DNA from 2 places in the Thalassotalea agarivorans genome. Region 1 is predicted to be linked to the other one. Evidence: predicted binding sites of a transcription regulator. Region 1 holds the regulator's gene; the other holds the start of a gene.

What was found. The regulator sigma-54, encoded in region 1, starts transcription at its own class of promoters, with help from an activator protein. The targets are predictions, from matches to a motif close to GTTGGCACGNNNNTNGNNT.
Region 2: a site for sigma-54 is predicted at 3,723-3,741, ahead of glnK (P-II family nitrogen regulator). Genes of this name have one in related genera too.

Annotation. Positions count from the first base shown of each region.
Region 1 is NZ_AP027363.1:579,123-587,105, reverse strand. It holds gene mlaE (lipid asymmetry maintenance ABC transporter permease subunit MlaE) at 1-41, opposite strand, end outside; gene mlaF (phospholipid ABC transporter ATP-binding protein MlaF) at 50-841, opposite strand; gene QUD85_RS02725 (calcium/sodium antiporter) at 1,159-2,139, shown strand; gene QUD85_RS02720 (KpsF/GutQ family sugar-phosphate isomerase) at 2,164-3,132, shown strand; gene kdsC (3-deoxy-manno-octulosonate-8-phosphatase KdsC) at 3,132-3,677, shown strand; gene lptC (LPS export ABC transporter periplasmic protein LptC) at 3,674-4,255, shown strand; gene lptA (lipopolysaccharide transport periplasmic protein LptA) at 4,206-4,706, shown strand; gene lptB (LPS export ABC transporter ATP-binding protein) at 4,708-5,436, shown strand; gene QUD85_RS02695 (RNA polymerase factor sigma-54) at 5,472-6,968, shown strand; gene hpf (ribosome hibernation promoting factor) at 6,997-7,284, shown strand; gene ptsN (PTS IIA-like nitrogen regulatory protein PtsN) at 7,289-7,744, shown strand; gene rapZ (RNase adapter RapZ) at 7,744-7,983, shown strand, end outside.
Region 2 is NZ_AP027363.1:2,603,965-2,611,947, forward strand. It holds gene QUD85_RS11875 (TIGR01777 family oxidoreductase) at 23-925, opposite strand; gene QUD85_RS11880 (Dyp-type peroxidase) at 1,025-1,942, opposite strand; gene QUD85_RS11885 (ammonium transporter) at 2,090-3,340, opposite strand; gene glnK (P-II family nitrogen regulator) at 3,351-3,689, opposite strand; gene QUD85_RS11895 (potassium channel family protein) at 3,957-4,625, shown strand; gene QUD85_RS11900 (AI-2E family transporter) at 4,645-5,709, shown strand; gene QUD85_RS11905 (HlyD family secretion protein) at 5,709-6,824, shown strand; gene QUD85_RS11910 (DUF2955 domain-containing protein) at 6,840-7,880, shown strand; gene QUD85_RS11915 (DUF2797 domain-containing protein) at 7,813-7,983, opposite strand, start outside.

The DNA of each region.
Region 1 (7,983 bases):
GAAACCGTGTTTGCTCCAAGAGTGGAAATACTTTTTATCACTTATTCACCTACAACAGTTCATCTTTGTAATCTTGGGCAGGAAAGTGAAATGGTACAGGTCCATCAGCCTCTCCTTGCACGAATTGCCTCACCAAAGGTGACGCGTTTTGTCTTATTTCTTCTGGTGTACCCTGACCAATTATTTTTCGCTCAGCAATAATGTAGATATAGTCAGCAATACTCATAACTTCTTGCACATCATGCGATACAACCACTGACGTTAAGCCGAGCGAATCACTAAGCTGTCTGATTAAACGCACAATAACCCCCATAGATATAGGGTCCTGTCCCGCAAATGGTTCATCATACAAAATGAGCTCAGGATCTAATGCAATCGCTCGGGCAAGGGCTGCTCGTCTTGCCATACCGCCTGAAAGCTCTGCAGGTTTGAGGTTCTTTGCACCTCTAAGTCCTACGGCTTCTAACTTCATTAACACCATCTTTTCAATTAAGGTTTCACTTAATTGGGTGTGTTCACGCAATGGGAACGCAACATTGTCGAACACGCTCATGTCGGTAAACAATGCCCCGCTTTGAAACAGCATACTGATACGCTTGCGTACCGTATAAAGATCGCTGCGACTTAAACTCGGGATATTATGACCATCGATAAAGATTTTGCCTTGATCAGGTTTTAATTGCCCACCGATAAGGCGCAGCAATGTAGTTTTACCAATCCCGCTTGGTCCCATAATAGCGGTTACTTTTCCTTTGGGAATGGTCATATTGACATTGTCATATATCACGCGTGAACCGCGTTTAAATGTCATATTTTGAATATCGATTAAGGTATCTGACATAGGTAATACTTTTTGTTCAATTCCTTATGACGACCTAGCAAGTCTGTGTTGAGATGATTCTAACCTAGCACAAAGCGAAATGCACTGCAGAGCAAAAACTTATAGTAATTCATTTGCACTAAGTTGTTTTAGCACTAAGTGTGGTTATTAATGGAGTATTTCAAGGTTAATAAGTTCATATTCTTTTTTAATTGTGCTTTTTTCCGTCAACTGATGAAGGAAATGAGGAAATTTTCAATTTTTTCTTTTTTTTTCTTCAACTAAGGGCGACAATTTAAGGAATAGCATTTACATAATAATTATTCGGGTTGCTTACCGTGTTAATTCAGGTTCTCATATTAATTGTATCTCTTGCCGCGCTTGTATGGAGTGCTGATAAATTTGTCTTTGGCGCCTCTGCTGTTGCAAGAAATTTTGGCATATCACCGATGATCATTGGATTAACCATTGTTGCAATGGGATCGTCAGCTCCGGAAATGATGGTTGCCGCAACGGCTGGTTTACAAGGGAATGCAGACACAGGTATTGGTAATGCGATTGGTTCAAATATCACCAACATTGGCCTAGTGCTTGGTATTACCGCACTTATGGCGCCGCTCGCTGTGTCTTCTGAAACCGTTAAAAAAGAAATCCCTCTCACTTTTGCAATAACTCTACTTGCTTACTGGATGGTGTCAGACGCACACTTCTCACGTACGGAAGGCATAGTATTGTTTGTTGGCTTTTTCGTTTACATCATTGCCTTGCTACTTATAACCTTGCACAGAGCAAAAGGGAGACAGGTAGATGACCCTTTACTCATCGACGCACAAAATGAAGTCCCTGATAACGTGACTAATTCAAGCGCATTGTTATGGCTTGTTGTGGGTATGATAATTCTGCCGGCAAGCGCACATTTTTTGGTGGAGTCTAGCGTCTTTATCGCGAAGCAATTTGGCATAAGTGACCTAGTAATTGGATTAACCATTATCGCTATTGGGACAAGTTTACCTGAGCTCGCTGCCAGCGTAATGAGTATTATTAGAAAGGAAGACGATTTAGCTATAGGTAACATTATTGGTTCTAATATTTTTAATATTTTAGCTGTGCTTTCGCTTGCCGGTTTATTTGCACCCGGTGATATCGACCCTAAAGCAGCGGTGCGTGATGCGCCTTACATGCTAGGTGTAACCGGTCTCCTGTTTTTCCTTTGTTTTAGTCGCACGTTCGGACGATTTAGAATTACGCGCTTAAAAGGCGCAGTTTTATTACTAACTTTTATTGCATATCAAGTCATTTTGTTTCAAAGTCATGCTTAGAAAAGGCAGAAATTAGGCACCACGATGGAAAAAGATTTCAAGAAATTAGCCTTAGATGTCATAGAGATAGAACAAGCAGCTATCCAAGGCCTCGTTAAATACGTTAACCAAGACTTTGTACAAGCCTGTCAGTACCTCTACGACTGTAAAGGCCGTGTCGTTGTAATTGGCATGGGAAAATCTGGTCATATCGGCGGTAAAATAGCAGCTACATTGGCAAGTACTGGCACACCCGCGTTTTTTGTTCATCCTGGTGAGGCGTCACATGGCGACCTAGGTATGATTACCGACGAAGATGTCGTATTGGCTATTTCAAACTCTGGCGAAACAGCTGAAGTGCTTACCATAATTCCCGTAATTAAACGCATAGGTGCCACTCTGATCGCCATGTCAGGCAACCCAAGCTCTACCCTGGCAAAATATAGCGACACTCATATCTGCATCGCGGTTGAAAAAGAAGCATGCCCATTAGGCCTTGCGCCAACCTCTAGCACCACTGCAACCCTAGTAATGGGCGATGCTCTAGCCGTAGCGTTGCTTAATGCGAGAGGTTTTACCTCAGATGACTTCGCCTTATCTCATCCTGGTGGTAGTTTAGGCAAACGCTTATTATTACAATTAAGCGATGTTATGCACAAAGGCGAACGTCTACCAATCGTCTCTCATACCGCCACAGTTAAAGACGCCTTACTAGAGATGTCACAAAAAGGCCTAGGGATGACGGCTATTGTTGATGACAACAATACACTGGTCGGACTGTTTACCGATGGCGATTTGCGTAGAATCTTAGAAAGCAATATCAATATCAAAGAAGACAAGATAGATGCGGTGATGACACGTTCACCGATTACCGCTAATGAGAACATGTTAGCGGCAGAGGCTTTAAAGGTAATGGAAGACAGAAAAATTAATGGCCTTATCATTGTTGATGATCATCATAAACCCGTTGGTGCAATGAATATGCACGATTTACTGACTTCAGGAGTACTTTAATGCAAACGCTATATACAGATATATCTGAGCAATTGGCGGAAAAGTTTGCCAAAATTAAATTACTTGTTTGCGATATTGATGGCGTATTTTCTGACGGTAAGATCTACATGGGCAATGATGGCGAAGAACTCAAAACCTTTAACACAAAAGATGGCTTTGGCGTTAAAGCATTAATCGCAAGCGGCGTGCCAGTGGCGGTAATCACAGGTAGAACCTCAAATATCGTGCAAACGCGCATGACGTCATTAAACATTACCGACATTGTTCAAGGAACCGAAGATAAACTTCCAGCCCTGACATCAATTTTAGAAAAATACCAAGTAGCGCCTGAGCAAGTTGCTTATATAGGTGATGATATGCCTGATTTAGTGTGTATAGAACACGTTGGATTGGGCGTAGCCGTAGGCGATGCTCATCCGCTAGTAAAGGCTGGCGCAGACTATATCACGTCTATTAACGGTGGCTCTGGTTGTGTGCGCGAAGTATGCGACACCATTATGCAACTGCAAGGCACTTTGGCTGCCGCACGTGGCGCTAGCGTATGAATCGGCTTTACGGCTTAACACTTACTGCGCTAGCAACAGCTGCGTTGATCTATGCTATTTTTGAATGGCATTTTAAAGATGGGCAAGAACAAAACCAGACAATTATCGAAGAAAGCCCTGACTTTATAGCAAAGAATCTACAAACCGATGTGTATGATGAAAGTGGAGAACTGACTTACACTGTACATGCGGACAGAATGGAACACTTTTCAACAAGTGATGTGACTAACTTTGAACAACCAAACTATACGTTGTTTTCAGCCAATGCTGGCTTACCTTGGAAGATGAGTGCAGCAGCAGGTCAACTTGAAGAAAACACGCGCGTTATACTTAATAACAATGTGCGATTATCAACGGAAGATAAATCAAGTATGCTACAAGCTATTACAGGTGAATATATAGAACTCGATTTAACGACCAGTATCGCAACATCAGACAAAGCGATAGTTATCGAGGGTGATGGTTTTACCGTTTATGGCTCAGGATTAACGGTTAACTTAAATACTAAAATTTGGACATTACAACAGCATGACCAAACAATTACACATGATACTCGCAGCCTTGCTGCTCAACACTAATCTTGTTCTAGCCGAAGAAGAAGCAAGCGAAGCGCCCTTTGAACCGGTGAAGATTACGTCTAATGAGCAATCAGGTGATTTAAAAAAGCGTATCGTAATTTATCAAGATAATGTGCGCATTGTTCAAGGCACATTGTTAATTACAGCTGACACAGTGCAAGCGCAACAAAATATTGAAACAGGTGATCAGGTATATACTGCGCAGGGTAAACCAGCAAGATTTGAAAAAACCTTAGAAGATAATTTTGTTGAAATGGAAGCCGAAAAGATAGTTTATGAACCTGCGAAAAACCTTGTCACTATTACCGGTAATGCGCAACTTAGTGACAATGCAATCGAGGTTAAAGCAGACTTTATCACCTACAACACGCTGACCCAAAAGCAAACAGCTAAAAGCCTAGGTGACAACGAAACAGTTACCACAATTAAAGAGCTACCAAAGAAGAATTAATATGGCTGCAACACTTACAGCAACAGGTCTAGCAAAATCTTATAAAGGCCGAAAAGTCGTTAAGAATGTTGGTTTAAAAGTAAGCCAAGGCCAAATTGTAGGGCTTTTAGGCCCCAATGGTGCAGGCAAAACTACGTCGTTTTACATGATTGTTGGTTTAGTACCAAACGATGAAGGTAGCATCACCTTAGATGACAAAGATTTAACCTTGCTACCTATGCACGAGCGCGCAAGGACAGGTATTGGCTACCTACCACAAGAAGCTTCTATTTTTAGAAAGCTAAGTGTACGCGACAATATCATGGCGATTTTACAAACGCGCAAAGATTTAACTGATGTTGAGCGTGAACAAACGCTAGATCAGTTGGTAGAAGAATTTAATATAGGCCATATTATCGAAAATTTAGGTATGGCGCTGTCTGGCGGTGAACGTCGCCGAGTAGAAATAGCACGTGCGCTTGCGGCTAACCCTCAATTTATCTTGCTAGACGAACCTTTTGCAGGTGTCGATCCAATTTCGGTTGGTGATATCAAAAACATCATTGTTCACTTGAAAAATCGTGGTATCGGTATACTCATTACTGACCATAACGTACGTGAAACTCTAGATGTTTGTGAACACGCTTACATAGTGAGTCGCGGAGAATTAATTGCAGAAGGTAATGCAGATCAAATTTTGGCTAATCAGCAGGTTCGAGATGTATACCTTGGCGAGCAATTCAAGCTATAGTTAACAGTAAGCAGTAAAAGGAACAAATTCACCCTATGCGCCCTTCGCTTCAACTAAAAATTGGTCAACATTTAACGATGACGCCGCAGCTTCAGCAGGCGATCAAATTGTTGCAATTGTCGACCATGGATTTGCAACAGGAAATCCAAGAAGCGTTAGATACCAACCCATTACTTGAAATGGACGAAAATTCGGCCTCGCAAAACGATGAGGCGATGGATAATCTTGAGAGTGCGTATAGTGAGCAAACACAGCAAGCTACCGGTGATGGCAGTGAAGACGCGGCGCTAACTGCAGATGAAATTTCTACAACCGATGCAATGAAAGCTAATGATATACCCCAGGAGCTATCTGTCGATAGCACTTGGGATGAAAGCTTTAGTGCTGGTACCTCAAATACCGGTTTAGCGCCAAACAACGATGACTACAGTTACCAAGGTGCCACCTCTGACTCGATACAAGATCATTTGTTTTGGCAAATGGAGCTAACACCATTTACTGACACTGACCGTATCATTGCTACCGCTATTATCGACGCCATAGATGACGCCGGTTATCTCACCATTAGTACAGACGATATTCTCGAGAGTGTCGGGCTTGAAGAAGTTGAGTTAGATGAAGTAGAAGCGGTGTTAAAACGCATCAATATGTTTGATCCTGTCGGCGTTGGTGCCCGCTCATTAGCTGAATGTTTGTTGATTCAATTAAACCAGTTTGACAATGACACCCCATGGCTTGACGAGAGTAAAATGGTGATTACCGATTACATCGATCTACTCGGTGCCAAAGATTATCGTCAACTGATGCGCAAATCTCGATTGAAAGAAGATCAACTTCGAGAAGTGATGCGACTGATTCAAACCTTAGATCCTCGCCCTGGCGAAACAGTGATCAATGAAGAAGAGCAATACGTTATCCCGGACGTATCCGTCACTAAGAAAAATGGTCGTTGGGTGGTAGAACTTAATCCTGACACAGCACCTAAGCTGTCAATTAACCAGCACTATGCTGCGATGTCTAAATCGGTGAAATCAACAGACGATAGTCAATTTATCCGTTCCCATTTGCAAGAAGCCAAATGGTTTATTAAAAGTTTAGAAAGCCGAAACGATACGCTGCTAAAAGTGTCTAACTGTATTGTTCAGCGCCAGCAAGGTTTTTTTGAGCATGGTCCTGAAGCAATGCGCCCGATGGTGTTAAACGACATTGCAGAGGCGGTCGATATGCATGAATCAACCATTTCTCGTGTCACCACGCAGAAATACATGCATACACCTCGCGGCATTTTTGAACTCAAATATTTCTTTTCAAGCCATGTCAGTACCGAAAACGGTGGTGAGTGTTCATCAACCGCGATACGCGCACTGATAAAAAAACTCGTTGCTGCAGAAAATCCAGCAAAACCTCTGAGCGACAGTAAAATGGCGGAAGTGCTTGCGGAGCAAGGCATTAACGTAGCACGCAGAACGATAGCCAAATACCGAGAGTCTTTGTCTATCCCACCTTCTAATCAACGAAAAAGTTTACTGTAAGCAAGTAAATCAACATGAGGAAAGGTTTATGCAAATTAATCTATCAGGTCACCACGTAGAAGTTACGGATTCAATGCGAGACTATGTTGACGAAAAATTTGAAAAATTAGCTCGTCATTTCGAACATATTAACAACGTATATGTTGTTTTAACTGTCGAAAAATTAAATCAAATTGCAGAAGCTACGTTGCACCTTAATGGTACTGAAGTGCATGCAAAATCTGATAGTGAAGATATGTATAAATCTATCGACACACTAGTAGATAAACTTGACCGCCAAGTATTAAAATACAAAGGCAAACTAAAACAACATTAACCTTATGAAACTACAACAGCTGTTATCGCCAGATGCGATAGTGTGTAATGCTACAGGCACAAGTAAAAAGCGCATTTTAGATGAGATATGTGAAAAAGCGGCACAACAAATTCATGGTTTGAGCCAACATGAATTATTGATGTGTCTCATCGAGCGTGAAAAAACAAGTAGCACGGGCATCGGCAATGGTATTGCCATACCTCATGGCAAACTGCCCTGTGGTAACCAGCCAACAGCTGTGTTGTTAACCTCTGAAAGTGGGGTTGATTTTGATGCAATTGATAATCGTCCCGTTGATATATTCATCGCTTTGTTTGTGCCTGAAGATGCATGTAATCAACATTTATCAACCTTGCAAGACATTGCAAAAATGTTTTCTGATAAACAATTTTGCAAACTCATTCGCCAATGCGATTCTAGCGAAGCATTGTACGAACTATTAGCGACGACTGATAAATGATGAAATTACTGATTGTTAGTGGACGTTCAGGCTCAGGTAAATCAGTAGCTCTGCGTGTTCTAGAAGATTTGGGTTATTACTGCGTAGATAACATCCCTGTCAATTTACTGCCGGCGCTTACGCACTCTGTTATCAATGACTATGAGCACGTAGCAGTCAGTATTGATGTTCGAAACTTACCGGCCGATCCTAATGACGTATCAGATGTACTAGATTACTTACCTGAGACGGTCGAGCTG
Region 2 (7,983 bases), 1.3 Mb from region 1:
ACACTGACGAGATGCAAACAAACTAAAGCTTTTGTCTAATAAGCATCTCTATTTGTTTCTCCATCGGCAACTTATCGAACGAAAACTCATGCTCAATAAGCTTTGTTGGCACTACACGGTTACTCGCCAATAATAACTCTTCAGCCATTTCACCCAACATGATTTTGGCCACAAACGCTGGCAATGGAAATATAGCCGGCCGTGAAAGGGCTTTAGCTAACATATTAGCGAATCGATGATTAGTTATAGGCTGTTGTGAGACAAGATTGACCGGTCCTTCGATATCCTTAGTGTTAATAAGAAAATCGATCATATTGGCATATTCAGGCAGTGTTACCACACTCATATACTGCTGCCCTGTGCCCACTTTCCCTCCTAACCCAAGCTTAAAAGGTAACAACATTTTGGCCAAAGCGCCTCCATGGGTTGATAACACCACGCCAGTTCTCAGATTAACCAAACGAGTGGTATCTGATTTAACTGGCGAAATAGCTGCTTCCCATTGCTGACATATATCCGACATAAACTCATCAGGTGGCGATGAATGCTCGTCGACCTTTGTCGTTCCGGTATTACCATAAAACCCAATGGCACTGCCGGACATAACCAGACTTGGTGGTGATGGCATTCGTTCAATAATATCAACAAGTAAGGCTGTACTTTTTACGCGGCTATCGATAATCCGTTTCTTTCGCGCATCGCTCCAACGCTGAGCAGCAATATTTTCACCGGTTAGATGAATTACAACATCGCAGGTAAAATCAGCAGGAAGGTCCCAAGCGCCAGAATTAATATCCCAGTAAAATCGATTGGGATCGTCAAAACGATGGCGGTCCAAGGTGAACACCTGATGCCCTTGTTGTTGAAAACGTTTAAGTAGAAAACTGCCAATTAAGCCAGTACTGCCAGTGAGTAATATTTGCACGGTAATCCTCAAGTTGTCGTCTTTATAAACGTAGTACAAACTTAAATAGATTACTTTATTATCAGATAAAAAAAGCAGCTATTGCTGCTTTTTCTTTACTTATAAACTAGCTAACAGGGTGCGACTAGGCGCGAAAAAAGCAGCCCCGGTTTCTGCTTGCGTGTATTTAAGCATGTGATCAAAATGGCCATGACCGTCAGCGTAAATCATCGCTTTTAACATCTGCATGAAAGGTTCCGGTTCACGACAGTAGGATACAAAAAATAGCCCCTGAGTTTTCATATCACCATAAGGCATACTTTGCCTCAAAATTTCAATACTATCGCCATTTTCATCTTTCAAGTTAACACGTTTGATATGTGCTGTCGGCGGTTTCTCTTCAGATTTGTATTCAACATTTGCCATTTTTGTGCGAGCAAAAATGTCTTCCTGTTGTTTCTGCTTTAACGTACCCCACAAGGCTAAATTATGGCGGTAACGTTGAATATGCAGATAGCTTCCACCTTGAAACTGTTCATCGTAGTCGGCTTTAACAAGCGCCACTTCTCGGCGATGACGACCCTGAGGATTTTCTGTGCCATCTACAAAACCGGTTAAATCTCTGCCATCAAGAAAACGAAAAGCGCGCGTTTGCTCAACAAGTTCGACACTATCGCCAAACATTTCACAGACTTTAGAGGCAATAATATGATTTACATCAAAACGGTCGCTGCGCACCTCAACATAAATGTCATACCCAACAGCCGGTGCAATTCTATCTTCGTTTTCCATACCTAAGAAAGGTGCTAGCCCTTTCGGCCTAGCTTGTGGAAAGAAGTCATCCCAGTAGCTCGCACCAATAGCAACAACACAGTTTACATTTGATTCGGAGAAACGATCGCCGAAACGATCAAAGACTTCTGGCAGACTCGCCACGATAGCTCTCACCTCATCGTCTCTATCATCCATTACATTAAACAACAAATAATAGCCATGAAGATTTGGTTCCGAGCAAATGCCAAATTGTTCTATTGCCATAGTGTTTTTCCTAAAAGGCTTGTTGGTAAAAACGGTATACCTACATTGTATACTACACATTTAAAATATTTAATCTTTATCTATCAATCCGCTAGACATAAAAAAAGCAGCCTAAAGGCTGCTTTTTATAACAACATTATCGAGTGATTAGCTGCGAGTAAACTCTGGGTAAGCTTCTAAGCCGCAATCAGACTTATCAACACCTTCGTACTCTTCTTCTTCGCTTACGCGAATTCCAATAACAGCTTTCAGGATAGCCCAAACAATCAAGCTTGTAACAAATACCCATACAAAAATAGTAAGTGCACCTAACAATTGCATACCAAAAGAAGCCGCATCATTTGTCAGTGGAACGATAAGTAGGCCAAATAGACCTACTACACCGTGAACAGAGATAGCACCCACAGGATCGTCAATCTTAAGTTTGTCTAAACCGACAATTGAGAACACAACGATTACACCACCGATTGCGCCAAAGATAGTGGCTTGCAATGCTGTAGGTGTAGATGGTTCTGCTGTAATAGCAACTAAACCTGCTAATGCGCCGTTTAATGCCATAGTAAGGTCGGCTTTCTTAAACAATATTTTAGCTAACAATAATGCACCAATTGCGCCACCTGCTGCTGCCGCGTTAGTGTTTAGAAAGATCATTGCAACCGCAGAAGCGTCGTCAGATGTTGAAACGATTAATTGAGAACCACCGTTAAAACCGAACCAACCCATCCAAAGGATAAATGTACCTAATGTTGCTAGTGGTAAGTTTGCGCCAGGAATCGCGTTTACTTTACCATCAGCAGTATATTTGCCTTTACGAGCACCAAGTAACAATACACCTGCTAATGCTGCCGCAGCACCTGCCATGTGTACGATACCTGAACCAGCAAAATCTTGGAAATCAAATATGCCATTTTCCCCTGCACCTTCAATTCCTTTGATTTGGAATAGACCGAAAACAGATTGACCACCCCATGTCCAAGAACCTTCCATTGGATAGATAAAACCAGTCATTACAACGGTAAAGGCTAAAAATGCCCATAGCTTCATACGCTCAGCAACCGCACCAGAAACAATAGACATTGCTGTTGCAACAAATACTACCTGGAAGAAAAAGTCAGCTGGCTTAGCATATGATAAATCTTCTGCCGCGCCCATATTTGATAGGAAGAAGCCAAAATCATTACCGCCATACATGATGTGGTAACCACACACCATGAACATGGTGCAAGAAATAGCAAACAAGGCTACGTTTTTAGTTAAAATTTCTGCTGTGTTTTTAGCGCGAACAAGGCCTGCTTCTAGCATAGCGAAACCCGCTGCCATCCACATAACCAATGCACCACACACTAGAAAGTAAAACGTATCTAGTGCAAATTGAAGGTTTGTTATATTTTGTTCCATGACTTTACCCCTACAGCGCCGCTACATCTGATTCACCTGTACGGATACGCACAGCTTGCTCTAAATCGTAAACAAATATCTTGCCGTCACCGATTTTGCCGGTGTAAGCAGCTTTTGTGATCGCTTCTACTAAGCGCTCTACTAAGTCATCATTTACTGCAATTTCTAATTTTACTTTTGGTAAGAAATCTACTTGATATTCTGCACCACGATACAATTCCGTGTGACCTTTTTGACGGCCAAATCCCTTAACTTCGCTGACCGTAAGGCCTTCAACACCAACCTCTGAAATAGCTTCACGAACATCGTCAAGCTTAAAAGGCTTTATGATTGCGTTTATGAGTTTCATTATCTACCCCTTTATTATAGTTTCGCTGTTATTAAACAATTCACGTGCCAAGTAATTAAAAGCGTTTAATTACAGCAACTTAAGTAAATCACCATGTAAAATTGCGCAGCGCGTGCACCAAATATGTGCACCAACATAGGTGTGAATGGTTGATCATGGTGCGTCGGCAAAATAGGCGCTGTTATAACCAGCGCTTTACATACTTAACAAAGGCTTTACACTAGAGAATAAAAGAATAGATAACGCGCTAATAAGTCGGGGTTTTTCATGCGACACCATATGAGTCAACGCGATAATTTTGTTTACTTAACCTTTGCTTTAATCTTGTTGTTGCTAGGCATGGCATTGGCGCAACAGTTTTTCTCTAGTGCTGTGCAGCATTTGATGCAGTCCACCACAGTGATCACTTTACTAGTAGCTGTTTGGGGAGTAGAGAAAGACAAACACATATTAAGGCGAGCTGCTGTTTTTCCTGTCGCTATTATCGTTACAGCTTGGACAACTTACCTCGTCGACAGCGTCGGTGGTGATTATTTACTGCTGTCACTTATGCTTATCTTTTTTATTAGCACAGCCTATAAAACAGCTCGACAAGTGCTTTTCACCGGTGACGTTGACGGCAACAAAATTCTTGGAGCTATATGCCTCTACTTATTGATGGGACTGATATGGGCACTTATTTACTCGCTAATAGAAATATTTTTCCCAGAAGCCTTTAATAATTTACAACATCAAACGCATTGGTATTTGCTGTTACCCGAATTTGTCTATTTTTCTTTTGTTACCTTAACTACATTGGGTTTTGGCGACATAACACCAGCGATACCTTTGTCCCGCTTTTTTGTTTACATGCAGGCCGTTGTCGGTCAGTTTTATATCGCAATACTTGTTGCGAGCCTTGTTGGCTCTCGTATGAATGCGAGACAACACCACTAAAAAAAGGAACGTTTTGCAAATGAATAATACAAAACAGATTATTGATACATCAGTCAAAGTCGCAGCACTTTTTTTGACTTTGTATGTTTGCTACACCGTTTTAAAACCCTTTATCTTGCCTCTTGTTTGGGCGGCTATTTTAGCCATTGCCTTATTTCCTGCTCACAAAAAACTCAGTAGAGCGTTAGGAAAACGAGAAAAGACAAGCGCTACATTAATAGCACTTATAGGTATTGCCCTGCTTGTTGTACCTTCAGCAATTTTTGCTACTTCAACCATCGAAAGTGCTACTTACGTCATGGAAGAATCGCAAGCAGGTACGTTAGAGGTTCCGCCGCCTGGCGAAAGTGTAAAAGACTGGCCATTAGTGGGTGAAAAACTGTATACCTTATGGAGCGACGCTAATGCCGACATTCAGGACTTTTTTATAAAGCACATTGACCAAATTAAAAATGCTTTATCGGGCCTTTTTGGTGCAATCGCAGGCATTGGCGCAACGGTATTACAGATGGTGTTGTCGCTGATAATTGCCGCCGTATTTTTAGTAAAAGCACAAGCCTGTCAGCAAGGCTGTATTATGGTGTTCAAAACGCTAATGGGTGAAGAGCACGGCAACAAAGCACTTGAAACCTCAATACTAACGGTACGCAGTGTCGCTGTAGGTATTTTGGGTGTCGCCGCTATTCAAGCCTTTTTATCGGGGATAGGCTTAATGTTTGCCGGTATTCCTGGTGCTGGTGTTTGGGTGTTACTCGTGTTGCTATTTGCCATAATGCAACTACCTCCGATTATCGTGCTTGGCCCTATCGCTGCATATTATTTTTCAATCGCAGACACCACACCGGCAATCATATTCCTCGTATATGCCATTATTGTTAGTGGTAGTGACGCATTTTTAAAACCTATGTTTTTGGGACGTGGCATGGATACACCTATGCTGGTTATTTTACTCGGCGCACTTGGCGGGATGATGGCATCAGGCATTATTGGTCTATTCGCTGGTGCAGTTGTGCTGGCATTAGGATATCAATTGTTAATTGATTGGCTCGAAACCGAATATAGTGCACAGCAAGAGGAAAGCTAATGTCAGAAAGCAACGCGGCTGAGCAAGAAGTGGCAGAGAACGCGACACAAGAAAATAAAAAGGACTTTACCCATAAGTTTACCAAGATGGTATTGATTATCGCAGGCCTATATTTTGTTTGGTATTTGGTCAGCGATCGCATCACGCCAATAACGGATAATGCGCGAGTACGCGCTTTTGTTATCCCAATAGTGCCTGAAGTATCCGGCACCATCACCAAGATTCATGTCGGTGGAGACAAAGTCGTTAATCTTGGTGACCCGCTGTTTGAAATTGATAACAGGGACTATGTACTTGCCCAGCAACAAGCACGTGCGTCACTTGAGTTAGCGGGTCAGGAAGTTGGTGCTAATACCGCCTCGGTAGCAGCAGCGGAGGCTAGCGTTGCTAAAGCAGAAGCTGACTTATCATTGAAGCAAGCCAATGCCAATCGTATTTTGCCGCTTGAAGCGCAAGGCGTTGTCAGCTTTTCTGATGCTGATAGAGCGAGAAGCCAACTCGCGCAAGCAGAGCAAAATGTAGCAAATGCAAAAGCCGCGTATGAACAAGCTAAACAAACCCTTGGTCAAACAGGTCAAGAAAACGCGAAAGTACAAAGTGCAATGGCGCAATTGCGATTAGCGGAATTAAACCTAGAACGCACCAAAATTAATGCACCAGGTCGCGGCGCAATTTCGTATGCCAAAGTATATGAAGGGTATTACGCTAAAGCAGGTAGTCAGGTGATGACTTATATTTCTAGTGACTATGTGTGGATCGAAGCATCATATCGTGAAAATAATTTAGCCAATATTGATAAAGGCGACAGCGTTGATATTGTGCTTGATGCTCTGCCAGGTAAAGTGATTTCCGGCACGATTCAAAGCGTAGGTTATGGTGTCGACTTTGATAAGAGCAAACCCGGTAGCTTACCAGTGCCTGAGAAATCTACTAGCTGGATGCGAGACCCTCAGCGCTTCACCGTGATCATCAAATTTGACGATCCAAGGGCAATCGGTCAGTTAAGAGAAGGTGGTCAGGCAGACGTTATCACCTACACCGGCAACAACTTTGTATTTAATGCGTTAGGCAAAGTCTATATTCGATTGATTAGCTGGTTTTCTTACATTTATTAAAGCAACGCCGACGAGATGATTTTAAAACTGGGTAGTCGAAGCGAACTGACAACGCGAGAATGGCAATTCTTGCGTTTTGTCTTTGGCGTCACACTATCAATTGCCCTCGCCTACGCCATTAACTGGCCGCTGTCTTTCGTTGCGCCAGTATTCACCGCTAAATTTTTGGCTCCTGGCACACCGCGTATACCGCTCAAGCTTTTAGTGTCAATATTAATGGTAATAGCGACAGCATTTATCCTGGCCATTTTATTTACAAAAGTTCTGGTGCAATACCCAATAGTTTTTATGATGTGCTGCACGCTTATTGTGTTTTGGATAGCTTACTGGGCTAATTCAGGCGGCAATGAGTTTGTCATCACTATGTTATTAGTAGGCCTAACCTTGGTGCCTTTACTGTCGTTTATGCACCCTGCTCTTGTAACACAGGTAACCTTGGGGCTTTTATTCTCCTGCTTAATCGCCTTAACCATTGCCATGATAAGTAATGAGCTTTTTATTAAAGGCACTAGCCCAGCAGCTAAAAAAACAGCGCAAGCACAACTCGATAAAGCGACAAAAACCAAATTAGCCATGCTTACCACAGTGCTGATTATCCCGATGCTTGCGTTCTTTTTATTCAACAACTTAACGGGTGGTATTCTCGTAATAGTGTTTATTGCGATTATGGCATTAAAGCCCGATATTGTTGCCGGTGTACAAGGCGCAAAAGCTTTACTGATAGGTAATGCATTAGGCGGTGTTGCCGCGATAGTTGTCTATAACTTTTTAATTATTGCGCCTAACTACACCTTTGCCATATTGGTCTACGCGAGCGCTATTTGCTTGTTCACATTAAAAATATTGAAAGAAGATAAGCTCGCACCGATATATACCATGGCATTAACTACTATGATTATTATTGTATCTGGCGCGAGTTTGGGTGACGGTGGCGCGAGTAGTAAGTTTTACACTAGGCTAGGTCAAATCGCCCTAGCCTGTACTTATATTATATTTGCAATGTTTGTTGTTGATTGGTTGACGACTCGACGGAAAAATCGACAAAGTACGAAGTAAACTTACGCATATTGATGACACCTGTATCAAGCAACAAGTATTGACCTTTAATCCCCTGCAAAACGCCCGATACAATAGGCGCTTTATCTAAATTAAATGACGT